4 regions of the Streptomyces sp. NPDC005302 genome follow, and region 4 is predicted to be linked to each of the others. Evidence: riboswitches for the same ligand, from Rfam matches in the RefSeq annotation. Region 4 holds a riboswitch; each other region holds the start of a gene.

The links. Region 4 has a riboswitch for cyclic di-AMP ahead of ABZT74_RS02335 (M23 family metallopeptidase). Riboswitches for the same ligand answer to the same signal wherever they lie in the genome.
Positions count from the first base shown of each region.
Region 1: linked by a shared signal. The riboswitch ahead of ABZT74_RS22600 (M23 family metallopeptidase) and the one ahead of ABZT74_RS02335 (M23 family metallopeptidase) in region 4 are both predicted to bind cyclic di-AMP.
Region 2: linked by a shared signal. The riboswitch ahead of ABZT74_RS02585 (transglycosylase family protein) and the one ahead of ABZT74_RS02335 (M23 family metallopeptidase) in region 4 are both predicted to bind cyclic di-AMP.
Region 3: linked by a shared signal. The riboswitch ahead of ABZT74_RS17700 (NlpC/P60 family protein) and the one ahead of ABZT74_RS02335 (M23 family metallopeptidase) in region 4 are both predicted to bind cyclic di-AMP.

Region 1 covers NZ_JBEXGN010000015.1:127,315-131,408, forward strand. The annotation lists gene ABZT74_RS22590 (pitrilysin family protein) at 1-774, shown strand, start outside; gene ABZT74_RS22595 (pitrilysin family protein) at 771-2,159, shown strand; cyclic di-AMP (ydaO/yuaA leader) riboswitch at 2,373-2,534, shown strand; gene ABZT74_RS22600 (M23 family metallopeptidase) at 2,547-3,311, shown strand; gene ABZT74_RS22605 (GntR family transcriptional regulator) at 3,508-4,094, shown strand, end outside.
Region 2 covers NZ_JBEXGN010000002.1:38,112-42,205, forward strand. The annotation lists gene ABZT74_RS02575 (septum formation initiator family protein) at 1-109, opposite strand, end outside; gene eno (phosphopyruvate hydratase) at 235-1,521, opposite strand; gene ABZT74_RS02585 (transglycosylase family protein) at 1,865-2,572, opposite strand; cyclic di-AMP (ydaO/yuaA leader) riboswitch at 2,577-2,768, opposite strand; gene ABZT74_RS02590 (transglycosylase family protein) at 2,952-3,932, opposite strand.
Region 3 covers NZ_JBEXGN010000010.1:201,046-205,139, forward strand. The annotation lists gene ABZT74_RS17695 (hypothetical protein) at 1-265, shown strand, start outside; gene ABZT74_RS17700 (NlpC/P60 family protein) at 332-1,753, opposite strand; cyclic di-AMP (ydaO/yuaA leader) riboswitch at 1,762-1,933, opposite strand; gene ABZT74_RS17705 (hypothetical protein) at 2,397-2,621, shown strand; gene ABZT74_RS17710 (alpha/beta fold hydrolase) at 2,666-3,412, opposite strand; gene ABZT74_RS17715 (hypothetical protein) at 3,864-4,037, opposite strand.
Region 4 covers NZ_JBEXGN010000001.1:523,249-527,342, reverse strand. The annotation lists gene ABZT74_RS02345 (PrsW family intramembrane metalloprotease) at 1-169, shown strand, start outside; gene ABZT74_RS02340 (aldo/keto reductase) at 232-1,176, opposite strand; gene ABZT74_RS02335 (M23 family metallopeptidase) at 1,326-2,363, opposite strand; cyclic di-AMP (ydaO/yuaA leader) riboswitch at 2,375-2,532, opposite strand; gene ABZT74_RS02330 (PP2C family protein-serine/threonine phosphatase) at 2,792-3,856, opposite strand.

The DNA of each region.
Region 1 (4,094 bases), on a different contig from region 4:
TTCTTCCGCACGTACTACGCGCCCAACAACGCGGTTCTGTCGGTCGTCGGCGACATCGACCCGGAGCAGACGCTCGCCTGGGTCGAGAAGTACTTCGGCTCCGTCCTCGGGCACGACGGCAAGCCCGCCCCGCGTGACGGCTCGCTGCCCGAGACCATCGGGGAGCAACTGCGCGAGGTCGTCGAGGAAGAGGTCCCGGCGCGCGCCCTGATGGCGGCCTACCGCCTCCCGGAGGACGGCACGCGCGCGTGCGACGCGGCCGACCTGGCCCTCACCGTCCTCGGCGGCGGCGAGTCCTCCCGGCTCTACAACCGGCTCGTACGCCGTGACCGCACCGCCGTCGCCGCCGGCTTCGGCCTGCTGCGGCTCGCCGGAGCGCCCTCCCTGGGGTGGCTGGACGTGAAGACGTCCGGTGACGTCGAGGTCCCGGTCATCGAGGCCGCCGTCGACGAGGAGCTCGCCCGGTTCGCCGAGGAGGGTCCCACGGCCGAGGAGATGGAGCGCGCGCAGGCCCAGTTGGAGCGCGAGTGGCTGGACCGCCTCGGTACGGTCGCGGGCCGGGCGGACGAACTGTGCCGGTACGCCGTCCTGTTCGGTGACCCGCAGCTCGCTCTGACCGCCGTACAGCGCGTCCTGGAGGTCACCGCAGAGGAGGTCCAGGAGGTCGCCAAGGCCCGCCTGCGGCCCGACAACCGCGCCGTGCTCGTCTACGAGCCCACCGCCCCCGAAGCCACCGACGCCGCTGACGACACCGACGAGGAGGCGGCGAAGTGACCGAGCTCGCCACCATGGACTTCCATCCGCAGCCGCAGGCGGGACAGCCGAAGCCGTGGGCGTTCCCCGCCCCCGAGCGCGGCACCCTGGACAACGGCCTGACCGTCCTGCGCTGCCACCGTCCCGGCCAGCAGGTCGTCGCCGTCGAGGTGATCCTCGCCGCGCCGCTGGAGGCCGAGCCCGCGGGCCTGGACGGCCTCGCCACGATCATGGCGCGCGCCTTCTCCGAGGGCACCGACAAGCACTCGGCCGAGGACTTCGCCGCCGAGCTGGAGCGCTGCGGTGCCACGCTCGACGCACACGCCGACCACCCCGGTGTCCGGCTGTCCCTCGAAGTGCCCGTCTCGCGTCTGCCCAAGGGCCTCGGCCTGCTCGCCGACGCCCTGCGCGCACCGGCCTTCGCGGACAGCGAGATCGAGCGCCTGGTGCGCAACCGGCTCGACGAGATCCCGCACGAGACGGCCAACCCGGCCCGCCGCGCGGCCAAGGAGCTCTCCCGGCAGCTGTTCCCGGCGACGGCGCGCATGTCGCGACCCCGCCAGGGCACCGAGGAGACCGTCCAGAAGATCGACTCCGCGGCCGTACGGTCCTTCTACGAGAAGTACGTTCGTCCCGCGACGGCCACCGCCGTGGTGGTCGGCGACCTCACCGACGTGGACGTGGACGCGCTGCTCGGTGACACCCTCGGTTCCTGGACCGGCTCGACCGCCGAGCCGCGCCCGGTACCGCCGGTGCACGCCGACGACACGGGCCGCGTGATCATCGTGGACCGCCCCGGCGCCGTCCAGACGCAGCTGCTGATCGGGCGGGTCGGCGCCGACCGGCACGACCGTGTGTGGGCGGCCCAGGTGCTCGGCACCTACTGCCTCGGCGGCACCCTCACCTCGCGTCTGGACCGTGTCCTGCGCGAGGAGAAGGGCTACACGTACGGGGTGCGGGCGTTCGGCCAGGTCCTGCGTTCCGCGCCGGACGGCACCGGCGCCGCGATGCTCGCCATCAGCGGCTCGGTGGACACCCCGAACACCGGCCCGGCGCTCGACGACCTGTGGAAGGTGCTCCGCACGCTCGCGGCCGAGGGCCTGACCGACGCGGAGCGCGACATCGCCGTGCAGAACCTGGTGGGCGTGGCGCCCCTCAAGTTCGAGACCGCCGCGGCCGTCGCGGGCACGCTCGCCGACCAGGTCGAGCAGTACCTGCCGGACGACTACCAGTCGACGCTCTATCAGCAACTGGCCGCCACCGGCACGGTGGAGGCCACCGCGGCCGCCGTCAGCGCATTCCCGACGGACCGTCTGGTGACCGTCCTGGTGGGCGACGCCGCACAGATCGAGGAGCCGGTCAGGGCCCTCGGCATCGGTGAAGTCAGCGTGGTCACGGCCGAGTAGGGCCGTGTGACCGAGATGGGCCCTGGTGACTGAAGAGTCACCAGGGCCCTCTTTTACGCGGACATCGCCCCCAAGATGTCCGTATTGGTACGGAGGTTGCCTTCTGCGCTGTGGGATGCGCTACAAAAACCGTGATCCGTTTGTTGTTCGAAAGATGTCGCGTTTAGCGTCAGTGCGGCTGTTCGTCAGGCACTGCGCCGCGTCCGCGGCACCGGACAGTCATCGCCGAGTCCCCGCATGGCGCGAGCCAGGGGAGCCGGGGACCCACACGTAGTCCCTGGGGTGAATCGGACGCCCTCCCCCGGAGGGGGTCCGTAGGAGACCTTCCTGCTCCGAACCCGTCAGCTAACCCGGTAGGCGAGAAGGAAGGAAAGGATCAGCCCTTACATGGCGTTCACCTGTGGCACCGGGAAGCATCGTCGTCCGAGCCGCGTGCAGCGCACCACGAAGAACGTCGTCGGCGTCGCGGCCCTCACCACCACCGGTGTCCTCGGAACCCTCGCGGCACCCGCGTTCGCCGCCGAACCGGCCGCCGAGCAGACCGGGCTGACCCAGGCCATCACCATCGGCGACTCCGTCGCCGAGCAGATCGACGAGCAGGCCGACGCCCAGCAGCACGCCGCCGACGTGGCCGCCGCGCGGGAGAAGGCCGAACAGGCCGCGCGCAAGAAGGCCGCCGAGCAGGCGGCCAAGGCCCGCGAGACCAAGGAGCGCGCCGCCCGCGCCGCCGAGCGCAAGCGGCTCAACACCTTCGTCATCCCGATAGCCGGCTCGTACGTCTCCACCGGCTACAAGACCGGCGGCAGCCTCTGGTCGTCCGGCAGCCACACCGGCGTCGACTTCCACGCGGCGTCCGGCACCTCGGTGCACTCCGTCGGCGCCGGTACCGTCGTCACCGCCGGCTGGGGCGGCGCCTACGGCAATCAAGTAGTGATCAAGATGCACGACGGCACGTACACCATGTACGGGCACCTGTCGTCCATCGGTGTCTCCGTGGGCCAGACGGTCACCCCCGGCCAGCAGATCGCGCTCTCCGGCTCGACCGGCAACACCACGGGCCCGCACCTCCACTTCGAGGCGCGCACCACCGCGGAGTACGGCTCCGACATGGACCCGGTCGCGTACCTCCGCTCGCACGGCGTGAACGTCTGACGACCGCTTCGCGGCTTCTCCGCCGTTTTCGATGCCCCGGCTCACCGAGTCGGGGCATCGTCGTTTCCGGAGGCCGTCTGTCCAAAAAATATCCATGGATTCAGGCCCCCCATCGGAAATTAACGCTTCCTGCAATAGAGTCACTGAACAAGCGTCAATCGATGGCGTTTCGCGGGGATTAAGCGGAGGTCCGGTCATGCGTATTCCGGCGCATTCGGTATGCACGGCGATCCGCGACGACATCGTCGCCGGCGTCTACGAGCGTGGCGGCCGGCTCACCGAGGAACTGCTCGCGCGGCGCTACGGCGTCTCGCGCGTCCCCGTGCGCGAGGCGCTGCGCACTCTGGAGGCCGAGGGCTTCGTGGTCACCCGGCGGCACGCGGGCGCCTGTGTCGCCGAGCCCAGCGAGCAGGAGGGCGCGGATCTCCTGGAGATGCGCACGCTGCTGGAGCCGCTGGGTGCCGCGCGCGCCGCGCAGCGCCGTACGGAGGCCCATCTCAAGGTGCTCCGCGGGCTGGTCAGGCTGGGGCAGGAGCGCTCCAGGCGGGGCAACAGCGAGGATCTGCGCTCGCTGGGCGGCTGGTTCCACGAGACGCTCGCCCAGGCCTCGGGCAGCCCCGCGCTGACGTCGACGCTGTCCCAGCTGCGGCACAAGATCGCCTGGATGTACGTGGTCGAGGCGCCGGCCAATCCCGCGGAGTCCTGGGCGGAGCACGGCGGCATCGTGGACGCGGTGGCCCGCGGGGACGGAGAGCGGGCCCGCGCGATCACCGCTCTGCACGC
Region 2 (4,094 bases), on a different contig from region 4:
GGCGGGCCTGCCGTTTGGTCTGGGAGCGGTAGACCCGGGCCGCCGTCTGCTCACCGAGCAGCTTGAGCCTGGTCGAGGTGGAGAACCGGTCCCGGTCCTTCACGGCCATGAGTCCCGCCTCCCCAGTACCGGCCCGCCGTGGTGCGGGCCCGTCACGTGCGTACGTCCCCGCACACGGTACGGGACCGAGTACGGGGACGTACGTACGACGCTGCCCAAGCGGGCGGGCGGTGCTCAGCCCTTGAAGCGGGGGAACGCGCTGCGGCCGGCGTACACCGCGGCGTCGTCGAGGATCTCCTCGATGCGCAGCAGCTGGTTGTACTTGGCGACACGGTCCGAGCGGGCCGGGGCGCCGGTCTTGATCTGGCCGCAGTTCACGGCGACCGCGAGGTCGGCGATGGTGACGTCCTCGGTCTCGCCGGAGCGGTGGGACATCATGCACTTGAAGCCGTTGCGCTGGGCCAGCTCGACGGCGTCCAGGGTCTCGGTCAGCGAACCGATCTGGTTGACCTTGACGAGCAGGGCGTTCGCGGAGCCCTCCTCGATGCCGCGGGCCAGGCGCTCCGGGTTGGTGACGAAGAGGTCGTCGCCGACGATCTGGACCTTGTCGCCCAGCCTGTCGGTGATGACCTTCCAGCCGGCCCAGTCGTCCTCGTACAGCGGGTCCTCGATGGAGACGAGCGGGTACGCGGAGACGAGCTCCTCGTAGTACTCCGTCATCTCGGCGGCCGAGCGGGACTTGCCCTCGAACTCGTACTTGCCGTCCTTGTAGAACTCGGACGCGGCGACGTCGAGCGCGAGACCGATCTGCTCACCGGGGATGTAACCGGCCTGCTTGATGGCCTCGACGATGAGGTCGAGGGCGGCGCGGTTGGACTCCAGGTTCGGGGCGAAGCCGCCCTCGTCGCCGAGACCGGTCGACAGGCCCTTGGTCTTCAGCACCTTCTTGAGCGTGTGGTAGACCTCGGCGCCCCAGCGCAGGGCCTCGGAGAAGGACTCCGCGCCGATCGGGGCGATCATGAACTCCTGGATGTCCACGTTCGAGTCGGCGTGCGACCCGCCGTTCAGGATGTTCATCATCGGAACGGGCAGCAGGTGCGCGTTCGGGCCGCCCAGGTAGCGGAAGAGCGGCAGGTCGGACGCCTCGGAGGCGGCGTGCGCGACGGCGAGCGAGACGCCGAGGATCGCGTTGGCGCCGAGCGAGCCCTTGTTGTCGGTGGCGTCCAGGTCGAACATGGCCTGGTCGATCAGGCGCTGCTCGGTGGCGTCGTAGCCGACGAGCTCCGGGCCGATCTGCTCGATGACGGCGAGGACGGCCTTCTCGACACCCTTGCCCCCGTAACGGTTGGGGTCACCGTCACGGAGCTCGATGGCCTCGAAGGCACCGGTGGAGGCGCCGGACGGAACGGCGGCACGACCCGTGCTGCCGTCGTCGAGGCCGACCTCGACCTCGACCGTGGGGTTGCCTCGGGAGTCCAGGATTTCCCGGGCTACGACGACGTCGATGGACGGCACGAGCATCTCCTTCTGGGATGTGACGCGAATACGCAGGGCTTGGCTAGTCCTGCGGGACGAGCCTAACCGGCCCGAGGGGATCGGCCAGCCGATCGACCATCCCTTGGGCAGAACTCGGGGTACATATTGTTCCCGATCGGAACAAAAAAGAAAGGAAAAACCCCGCCCCGGCGCGTACGGGGGAACACGCGCCGGAGCGGGGAGTCCGTGGGGACGGGGACCCTCGGTGGGGATCGGACCCGGAGGCCGGGTCCGCGAGGGGTCGTCCCGCAGCCGGGCGGAGCCGCGGGGCCGGGTCGTGGTCGCCGTCCGCCGAGGGCGACCACGTCCGGCCGGTGTGCGGCCTCACTCAGTGCAGGTGCAGCTGCTGGCCGGGGAAGATGAAGTCGGCGTCGTCCACGATGTCGTGGTTCAGCTTGAACAGCTTCTGCCAGCCGCCCTTGACGTGCTTCTTCTCGGCGATCGCGCTGAGGGTGTCGCCCTTGACGACCTTGTACTCGCCGTCACCCTTCTTGACCTTCTTGCCGGTCGGGGTGGTGACGGTCTTCTTGGCGGCCGGGCGCTCCTGCGAACGGGAGGCGGGCTGCTCCGACGTACGGGTGTCGGAGCCGGTGGACGCCGAGGAGCCGGAGGAGGTCGACGGGGCCGACGGGGTCGAGGGGGTGGAGCTGCCACCGCTGTACGCGGCGCTCGACAGGCCGGTGCCGCAGGTCGGCCAGGCACCCTTGCCCTGCGCGGCGAGGACCTTCTCGCCGACGGCGATCTGCTGCGACTTCGAGGCCTGGTCGGCGGTGGAGGCGTAGGCGGTACCGCCGTACGCGGCCCAGGTGGAGGACGAGAACTGCAGGCCGCCGTAGTAACCGTTGCCGGTGTTGATCGACCAGTTGCCGCCGGCCTCGCACTGGGCGACGGCGTCCCATTCGGAGCCGGTCGCGGCGGAGGCGTTGCCCGCGGCCATCAGCGGGGCGGCGATGGCGACACCGGTGACACCGGCGAGCGTGGCGACACGAGTGGCCTTGTTCGGGCGGCGGTGCTTGCCCTTGCTGGAAAACAGCATCGAGTGATCCCCTCACCGACGCCTGCGAGGTGAGCTGTCGGGTTCGGGCCGGTTGAGTTGCCCGGCCGCACGTCCCCGGTCCCGTCTCGGAACCACAGCGCGCGGCTTTACCCCAAGCCGTCCCCGGGGGTCTCTCAACTCCCGGTCGCGGCACTTACCTTGGGTCCCCCGCTCCTGCCTACGGCGCTTGACGCGACGACTGTTCCCGTACGGCCGCTGGCAGGATTCGGCGTTGCGACCGTCGGGGCCCGCTGTGGCGAGCGGTCACGACCGTAAGCAGTCGATCGCCTGATTTTCAAAGACGATCAGGGCTTCTGAGACTCATGTCTCACTCGCACCAAACCGGACATTCCCCAGCGAACCATGACGCGAACTCCCGCTACTTTTGCACCGTTTCGCTATCAACAGCAAGGCTCTGACCGGGGAGGATGAGGTTCGGATCGATGCCCACGGTCTTCTCGTTCGCGGCGTACAGGTCGGCCCATCCGCCCGTGACGTCAAGGTCGTCGGCGATCGTCCAGAGGCTGTCACCGGCGCGCACGACATAGGTGTCGTCGCCGGCGTCGCGCGCGTCGTCCGAGCCGCGCGAGGCGTGCCGTCCGGACGCGCTGTCGGCGCGGCTGTCGGTGGCGGCGCCCTTCGCGTCCTCGTCGGCGCTGCCGCCGCGGTGCCGCCCGGGCGTGGCGGACGCGTCGTCGGAGGGCTCCGAAGAGGTGCCGCTCCGGCCGGACTTGTCCGACTTGCCCGACTCGGACTCGTCGGCCGTCGCCTTGTCCGAGCTGTCCGAGCCGTCCCCGTCCTGCGAGTCGGCGGACTTCGCGGTGTTCTCGGTCACTCCCGGCGAGGCGGTTTCACTCGAACCGGATGAATCCGACGATCTGGACGATTCGGTGGAAGGGGAGGAACTGGGCGACGTGGACAGGCCGCTCGAACCGGAGTCGCTCGTGTCGTCACCCATGCCCGTGTCGACATCGACCTCGGCCGAGGTCTTGCTGAGCCCGGAGAGCGGGCCGCAGGTCGGCCAGGCGACGAGGCCCTGGTCGTCGAGCACCTTCTCGGCGACGGCTATCTGCTGCGAGCGGCTGGCCTGGTCGGGGCTCTGGGCGTACTCACGGCCGCCGTACTTCTCCCAGTTGTCCTGGGTCAGCTGGAGCCCGCCGTAGTACCCGTTGCCGTTGTCGGCGCTCCACGCGCCGCCGCTCTCGCACTCGGCCACCCGGTCCCAGGTGGTCCCGTCGGCCGCGCTCGCGCTCGATGCCCCGAGGAGCGGGATCGCGATGGCCGATCCGGCCACTCCCGCGGCGACGATGAGGGCCGGGGCCTGACGGGGGCGCCGGTGACGGCCGTTCCCGGAGAGCATGCGGAAGCCTTTCGCGTGACAACGGGGTGACTACGGCACCTACGGCGAAGTGACGATCGCCGGGGCCGCATTGATGGGTGAACGTATATGGACTCGAACGCTTGTCACAAGTCGATGCAGCGCAGATCACGTGAAGATCACAGATATGACGGCGTGTCAGTT
Region 3 (4,094 bases), on a different contig from region 4:
CGCCTCCCGCGCAGACGTGGAACGCAGGCTGCGCCCTCAGGACCCGCAGAACACGGACCTGGGCGAGACCGAGGAGCTGAGCCTGCTCACCGTGGACGAGAACCACACGTTCTCGGTCCGGCTGGAGGTCGAGGCGGCGGACCGGCGGACCGCCGAGGCGGAGGCCGTTCGGCTCGTCTCCGGCGCGCTGCGCGAGAGCGGCCTGTCCGAGAACGACGCTCCACTGGGACCGGCCGCCGTCACGGGAATCGACAGCGAGTTCTGATTCCGGCGAGGCCGGGGAGTCCGAGGGTCCGGTCGGCCGCGGGATGCCCGCGGCCGACCCCGCCGCTCAGACCGGCCGTACGACGCTGTGGATCGCCGCCTGCCCGGCGTGCTGGACGGACTCCTCGGTGATCCGCCCCCCGGGGCTGGGCGCGTGGACCATCATGCCGTCGCCGACGTAGAGGCCCACGTGGCTCAGGTCCCCGTGGAAGAAGACCAGGTCGCCCGGCTGGACACCCGCCAGGGCGATCGCCGGTCCGATCCGCGCCTGGTCGGACGTCGACCGCGGAAGCAGCACACCGGCGCTGCGCCAGGCGGCCTGGGTCAGGCCGGAGGGGTCGTACGAACCAGGCCCGGACGCTCCCCACACGCACGGCCTGCCGACCTGCGCGCGGGCGAACGCCACGGCCTCGGCGGCCCGGGTGTCGTACCCGGTGACCGGCGGCGCCACGACGGCGGCGATGCTTCCGGTGTCGAAGCCGGGGTTCGGGCCGGCGGACCAGGGAGCCCCGGGCGCGGGCTCGTTCACGGGCGCCGGCCACGGGCGCCGGCTGTCGTCGACGGCCGGGGCGGACCACGGCTCCCGCACCGGCGGGTACTCGACCGCCGCGACCGGAAGCGGGGCGCTCGCCACCTGCGGGTGCCCGGCCTCCACGGCCGGCCAGGCGGCACTCGCCACCGACGCGTACGCGTACGTGGCGGCCGGCACGGGCACGTTCTCCGCCGGCCAGTACGGGGCCGCCGGGACGGCCGTCTCCACGGCGGGCGGTTCCACGGACGGGTACGGGACCGGCGCCTCGACGCTCCGCAGCGCGTTGTGCCGGGTCAGCAGGTCCTGCGCGGCGGCCAGTTTGCGCCGGGCTCGGTCCTTGCGGAAACGCGGGGAGGACGCATCCGAGGCGGGCGCGGGTGCCGACACCACGGGGAGGGGTCCGGTGGCCCTGGAGCCGCTGTCCGGCACGGCGAGGGCGCGCCCGGTCGTCGGCTCGGACGCCGGGCCCGCGGTCAGTTCGAGAACGGGGCGCGCGGTGAGTTCCGCGACGGGTGCCGCGGTGAGTTCCGCGACCGGGCCCGCCGCCAGTTCCCGTACGGGCGCCGCCGTCAACTCGGCGACGGCGCGCGCGCCTTGGGCGGGGAGTTCGGGGCGTCCCGCAGCTCCACCGGGCCGGCCTGCCTCACGCCCGCGGTCGGGCTGCCGGTCGACGGGCAGGACGGCCGCGACCGTGGGTCCGAGCCGGGAGCGCGCCCCGTCGAACCACTGGCGCATCAGGTCGCTCTGGGCGGTGTCGATCCCTCCGCGCTCGTCCCCGGCCGGGCGCTGGTCGATGAGCCTCCGGGCCACGGCGCGCCGGTCGCCCTGGCGTGAGGAGAGGCCCGCCAGAGCGCGGGTGGCGTTGAAGTTGCCGGTGTCGTCCTCGGCCCGGTCGTAGAGGGATGCGAGCCGTCGGCGGACTTCGTCGCCACTGGGCTGGGTGCGTTCCGGCGCCATGGGGATGGCACTCCTTCCGTCGTCCGCCTACCGGGTTAGCTGTCGGGTTCGGGCGGACGGTTCCGGAAGGTATGCCCTACGGCCTGTGCCTCGTAAGGCGGTTGGCCGATTCACCCCAGGTTCGGTGGGTCCCCGGCTCCGGCTGCCACGAGGGCGGGCCGGACTCGGCGGAGGCCGCACCGCCCGGCGAGCTTTCGCCGGAGGGAGTCGGGCGGCCTGGTCGTCAACTTAGCCATGTTGTGACCCCCGTGTGAAGATCCACGTCCCAGATGTCCGATACATTTTCGTGACCTTCATCGCATCGCCCCGCTCTGCGACGACGGGAGCACACCCCGTGCGCGAATCGGCCGTCGGGACAACCGCGTTCGACTGCGGGCCCCGTCCGCGAGTCCGCCTTCGCCCAGGTCCGTTCACCAAGTCTCCACAGCGGACCGGGGCTTCGGGTGGGCCCGGAACGGGCCATTCGGGGTGCGAACAGAACTGGCGTTCCCTGACGGCTCGTTCGACATCGGCGGCTGTCGATGGTCACGCCGTGACCGGTTCTGGCCGACCCGGCCGGATGACCACCGCGTCGGCTTCGCGGCCCTAACGTCGAGGCAAGGAAGGCCCGCGGAAGGCCCTGAGAGCGAGTCGAGGTCCCCACGTGCACGATGCACCGATCTACGCCCAACTGATCTCCGAACGCGGCGACATACCGACACTCGTCCGGAGCGAAGCCAGGCGGCTGCAGCGCGACTTCGAGTGGATCCTCAGCTGGGATCCGTCCACGGGCGGTCCGCTTCCCGGGTCCGCCCCGCGCGTGACGGCCGGCTCGCGTCGTTCCTTCGCCCCCGGCCCCGATCCCGCGGACCGGCTGGACTCCGTCTAGAGGCTGGCCGGCGGGGGCCGCCTCGTGCGGGGCGGGACGCGGTCCTAGAGGACGCCGGGTTCGCCGTTCGGCCCCTCGGCGGGAAGCCGTCCGTCCGGGCCGTCGGCCCGGGACACCAGAGCGGCGACCGCCGAGCCCGTGGCCTCGTGCCAGGTCCGCGCGCGCCGCAGCATCGCGTGGTCGCCGCCCGCGACCCGTACGGCGCTCGCGGAGGAGCCCTCCTTCGCGGCCCGGCGCACCAGGGCGAAGGACGCCGCGGGCTCGGTGATCCGGTCCCGGTCGCCGTGCAGCACGATCACCCGCTTGTCCCGCAGATGCGCCACCGGCTCGCCCTGCGGGCACCAGGGCGCGAGGGCGACCACGGCCCGGACCTGGGGCGCGGCCGCGGCGCGCAGCGCGGCACGGCCGCCCATCGAGTGGCCGACCAGTACCACCGGCACGTCTCCCACCAGCTCCGTGAGCTCGGTGAGCGCCCGGTGTACGTCGGTGACCGGATCGGCGGCGGCTCCGTTCCAGCCCCGTACGCGGTAGCGCACCTGCCCGACGAAGACGTCCTCGTCCGGCACGGCCCGCGTGACGGAGCCCACGAAGGGCCGCATACGCAGCCCGGAGACATGCCAGGGCCGGGAGGGAGCCAGGCTGTCCGCCCTGCCCCCGTGCAGGATCAGCACCGCGGCCCGCGTCGGTCCCGCGTTCTCGCCGGTGAGCCGGTGCGGCACCAGCGCCGTCAGTGCCCGGGCCGCCCCGGGACGCTGTCCGTCACGGGCGGACATCCGCGCAGAGCCTCGCATGACACCTCTTCACCGTCAGAGCGTTCTCGACGCCTCACCCTAGGCCGACGAGCGATTGTGCCGCCGGTCACTGGATATCCGTAGCCGAGGCGACGACGGTTTGGTGCGGCCTCCGCCCGTCGGAGCAGGGACACGCAGGCACCCGTGCGGGCCCGGCCGTCGCGACGTCACGAGCGGTCGCCGAGGATAGCGCGAGCGTCACGGACGGCGGCACGACTCCGGCGGAGCCGCCGTGCCGGAGCCGTCCCGTCGCGCGCGAGGAGCCGGGTGCCGGATACGCACGCGGCCCGCCGCGGATCGACCCCGGGTGGACCCGCCTCCGGTCGTCCCTGTCCAGCTCGACCGGAGGCGGGTGGCAGGGGGAACTACCGCTCCCCCACGTCGTCCGGGCCGTGTGCGGTCGCGAGAGCGGGACGAGTGCGGGCGTTCGAGGCGGGCCGTTCACACGGTCTCACTCGGCTCCCCCGGGACGGGTGCCGTAGCCGCCGCGCCACTCCTGGTAGAGCCGCCACAGACGCTCGGCGTTCGGGCAGCGGCCCGACTCCCGCCGACACGTGCGGCAACTGCCCACGTGACCGATGTACGCGGCCTCGGGAGACTCTCGCCCCGGTTGCGGATTCGTCATGGCCCTCGGCACCTGTCGGTGCGACGCGCACGAACGCGACGTCGCTACTGATGCCGT
Region 4 (4,094 bases):
GCGACGCCGGGAGATCGCCCGCCCCTCCCTCGCCTACGCGGCCCGCGCCACCTCCCCGCTCCCCGCACCGCCCCCCTGGCCCGCGCACGGCTACGGGTACGCCGCGCCACCGGCCCAGCCGTACGCGCCGCCGGTGCCGTATCCCGCGTACAACCCCTACCGTTCGTAGCCCCCGCCCGCGCGAGGCGGCACCTCGCCGGTACGGGGGCCGGGGTCCGGCTCAGGCGCGGGTCACGCCGACGCGCGGGTCAGGCGCGACAGTTCCGCGTCCGTCAGGGACAGGTCCGCGACACCCAGCAGGGCCGGGAGCTGCTCCACGGTCCGGGCGGAGGCGATCGGCGCGGCGACGGTCGGCTGGGCGGCGAGCCAGGCGAGGGCGACGGTCGGCACGGCCGCGTTGTGGGCCTCGGCGATCTCGTCGAGCGCGGTGAGGACCCGCCGGCCGCGTTCCGTCTCCAGGTGCTTGGACGCACCCGCGGCGCGGGGCGAGTCGACGGTCGCGCCCGGACGGTACTTGCCGGTGAGGAAGCCCGCGGCGAGCGCGAAGTACGGGACGGCGGCCAGTCCGGCGCGGGAGGCGACGTCCCGCAGCGGGCCCTCGTAGGTGTCGCGCGAGACCAGGTTGTACTGCGGCTGGAGCGCGACGTAGCGGGCGAGTCCCTCGCGGTCGGAGAACTCCAGGGACTCCTGGAGCCGCTCCGGGGAGATGTTGGACGCGGCGATGTGCCGCACCTTGCCGGCCTTCACCAGCTCGTCGAGCGCGCCGATGATCTCGTCGACCGGCACCTCGGTCTTGTCGAAGTGGGTGTAGTAGAGGTCGATGTGGTCGGTGCCCAGGCGCCGCAGCGACGCGTCGGCGGCGGCCTTGATGTTGGCGCCCGAGAGCCCCGGGAAGGCGGGGTGCTGGCTGACCTTGGTCGCGACGACGATGTCCGCGCGGTTGCCGCGGGCCTTCAGCCACTTGCCGATGATGGTCTCGGACTCGCCGCCCTCGTTGCCGTCGACCCACGACGAGTACGAGTCGGCCGTGTCGAGGAAGTTGCCGCCGGCGGCCGCGTAGGCGTCGAGGACGGCGAAGGACCGGGTCTCGTCCGCCGTCCATCCGAAGACGTTGCCGCCCAGCGAGAGCGGGAAGACCTCGAGGTCGGAGGAGCCGAGCTTGCGAAGGTAAGTCATGGGCTGTTTCAACGCCCGCACCGGATGCCTGTATTCCACATGCACCCCACACGGGCCCGGCGCTCCCGCACTCGCACTCGCACTCGCGGGCGCGAAACCGGCCGGCCGCGGGAGTCCCCGCGAGCCGGCCGGTCGGCAGTCCGTAAGGGTCAGGGGTTGAGGCCCTTGCCCTGGAGCCACGCCATCGGGTCGATGCCGGTGGCGGCACCGCCGGGGTGGACCTCCAGGTGGAGGTGCGGCCCGGTGACGTTGCCCGTCGCGCCCACGCGGCCGATGACGTCGCCCGTGGCGACCTTCTGGCCGGCGCTGACGCTGATCGACGACTGGTGGCAGAACCACAGCTCGGTGCCGTCGTCGAGGGTGAGGATCGTGCGGTAGCCGTACGAGCCGGCCCAGCCCGCCTCGGTGACGGTCGCGCTGTGGATGGCCTTGATCAGCGTGCCGGTGGGCGCGGCGAAGTCGAGACCCGTGTGGTAGCCGGAGGACCACAGGGCGCCGGCCTCGCCGAAGCGCGAGGTCAGGGTGTAGGAGGAGGTCGGCAGCGAGTAGCTCTTGGCGAGCTCGGCGAGACGCTCGGCCTCCGCCTTCGCCTTGGCCTCGTCCTCCGCCTTCTTCTTCGCGGCGTCCGCCTTGGACTTCGCGTCGTCCTGCTGCTTGGTGGCGAGCGCGACGGCCTGCTTGGCGGCGGCGGTCTCGGCGGCCGCCTGGGCGGCGCTGTCGACCTGGTTCTGCTGCGACTCGGCCTGCTGCATGATGCGGGCCCGCAGGGCCTCACCGGCGTCCGTGCTGCCCTGGGCGGTGTCGGCGGTGGTCAGTCCCGCGCCGGTGAGCGGAGTCGTGGAGCCCTTGGGGGTCTCCGCGCCGTCACCGATCAGGGCCTTGGCCGAGTGGGTGACCGAGGACAGGTCGGGCAGCGAGATCGAGACGGGCGCCTTGCCGGGCGCCGCGGTGGCCATGCCACCGGCGCCGACGGCGGCTATGACGCCTACACCGAGGACCGTGGAGCTGCGGGCGAGTCCTCCGCCGCGCTGCTTTCCCACGCGGTGCCGGCCACGAACGGGACGGACGGAATCCTCGGTGGGATTCCACTCCTCCCAGGGTCCCTCGTCCTTGCCGTAGGCGAAGCCGAAGGACTGTGTGTCATTCGGTGCGAACGAGGTTGGCTGAGCAGGCCGGTTGGACGCCACGTGGGCGCACTCCTTTCCTTCCTTCTCGCCTACCGGGTTAGCTGACGGGTTCGGAGCAGGAAGGTCTCCTACGCGCGTAAACCGACCGTGCTGCCACGGCGGAATACGCTCGATTCACCCCAAGTTGGTGGTTCCCCGGTTCCCTTGCGGGATTCGGCGCGTGCGCACGGAGCCATCTCTTGTGACGGCTGGGACGACCGCGCTGCGTTATCGAACGTTAATAGACCTGGCCACCTGATTCCAAGCTGTTCAGCCTGATCGTTAACGCTTTTTGGCCAGGACTTTGGGGTCATGGGCGATGAAAAACGGGCGAGTTGGCCTCATCCCGTCGACACGGATTTCTTTGACGGTGCGTCAGTCGTTATGCGGAGGGGCACGGTTCGGTCACCCCTCGTGACAACGGTCGGGAGAGGAGCCTACGAGGGCCGTCAACCATGCCGGACGGCGAGCAGTGCCATGTCGTCGCTGAGGGCGCCGCCCGTGTGCCGCCGCACCTCGTCGGCGAGGCTGTTCAGCAGCGCGTCGGGCCCCGGGAAGACCCGCCCGGCCAGCCGCGCGGCCGGATCGTAGAACTCCCCGCGCACGTCCCGGGCCTCGGACAGCCCGTCGGTGTGGAGCAGCAGGATCGCCCCCGTGGGAAAACGGGCGGGTACGGCCAGGTCGGGGGTCACGGCCAGGTCGCTCATCCCCAGGGGCAGCGCGGCGGGCCCGCCGGTGAGCGGGACGAGCGTCCCGTCGGGATGCAGCATCAGGGGCGGCGGATGCCCGCGGTTGACGATGCGGACGATCTCCTCGTCGTGCGGGATCTCCGCGAGGACCGCCGTCGTGAACCCCTCGACGGCGTCGAGGTTGTCGCGCCGGGTGCCCTCGCGCTTCAGCGCCCGCTCCAGCCGCTGCGCGACCGCCTCCAGGGTCGTCTCCTGCTCCGCCGCCTCCCGGAACGCGCCGATGACCACGGCGACGGCGGCGACCGCCGTCATCCCCTTGCCGCGTACGTCCCCGACGACCAGCCGCACGCCGTACGGGGTGTCCTGCACCGCGTACAGGTCCCCGCCGATGGACGCGTCCGCCTGGGCCGCCTCGTAGCGCGCGGCGACGTCGAGGCCGTCGATCCGTGCCTGGGGTTCGGGCAGCACGGCCCGCTGCGCGAACTCGGCGATCTCCCAGACGGAGGCGAGCCGCTCGTCGCTGCGCCGGACGAGGATGTTGATGAGGATGCCCAGGACGGCCGCCGTGGCGACGGTGACGACCTCGGTGACCGCGTCGATCCGCAGGACGATGCCGAGGCGCAGGTGCACGAGGATCAGCGCGCCGACGGCGGCGGCGCCGGTGAGGACGGTGCCGCGCAGCGAGTAGAGGGGCGCGGCGACCAGGGTGGCGGCCGTGAAGAGGGGGGCGGCGGTGAACTCGCCCGGCGTGAAGTAGTCGTAGAAGGTCCCGCCGACGACCAGCAGCACGGGCAGGGCTCGCACGAGGGCGCGCGCGGAGGACATCCGGCCCGTGCGCCATCGCGCCGGACCGGTTCCGGGATCGCCCGCGGGTCCGGACGCACCCGAAGCGCCGGCGACCCCCGGCGCCCGCGGATCACCGGGGGGCGGGCGGTCGGCCCGGGCGTCGAGTTCTCCGGTCCGCTCCTCACCTCCTGGCTGACCCACAGGTCCAGCAGACCCGGCGCGGGGGCGGTGGGCGACCGGTGTGGCCCGACCGAGGGATTCCGCCGCCCTGCGGGGT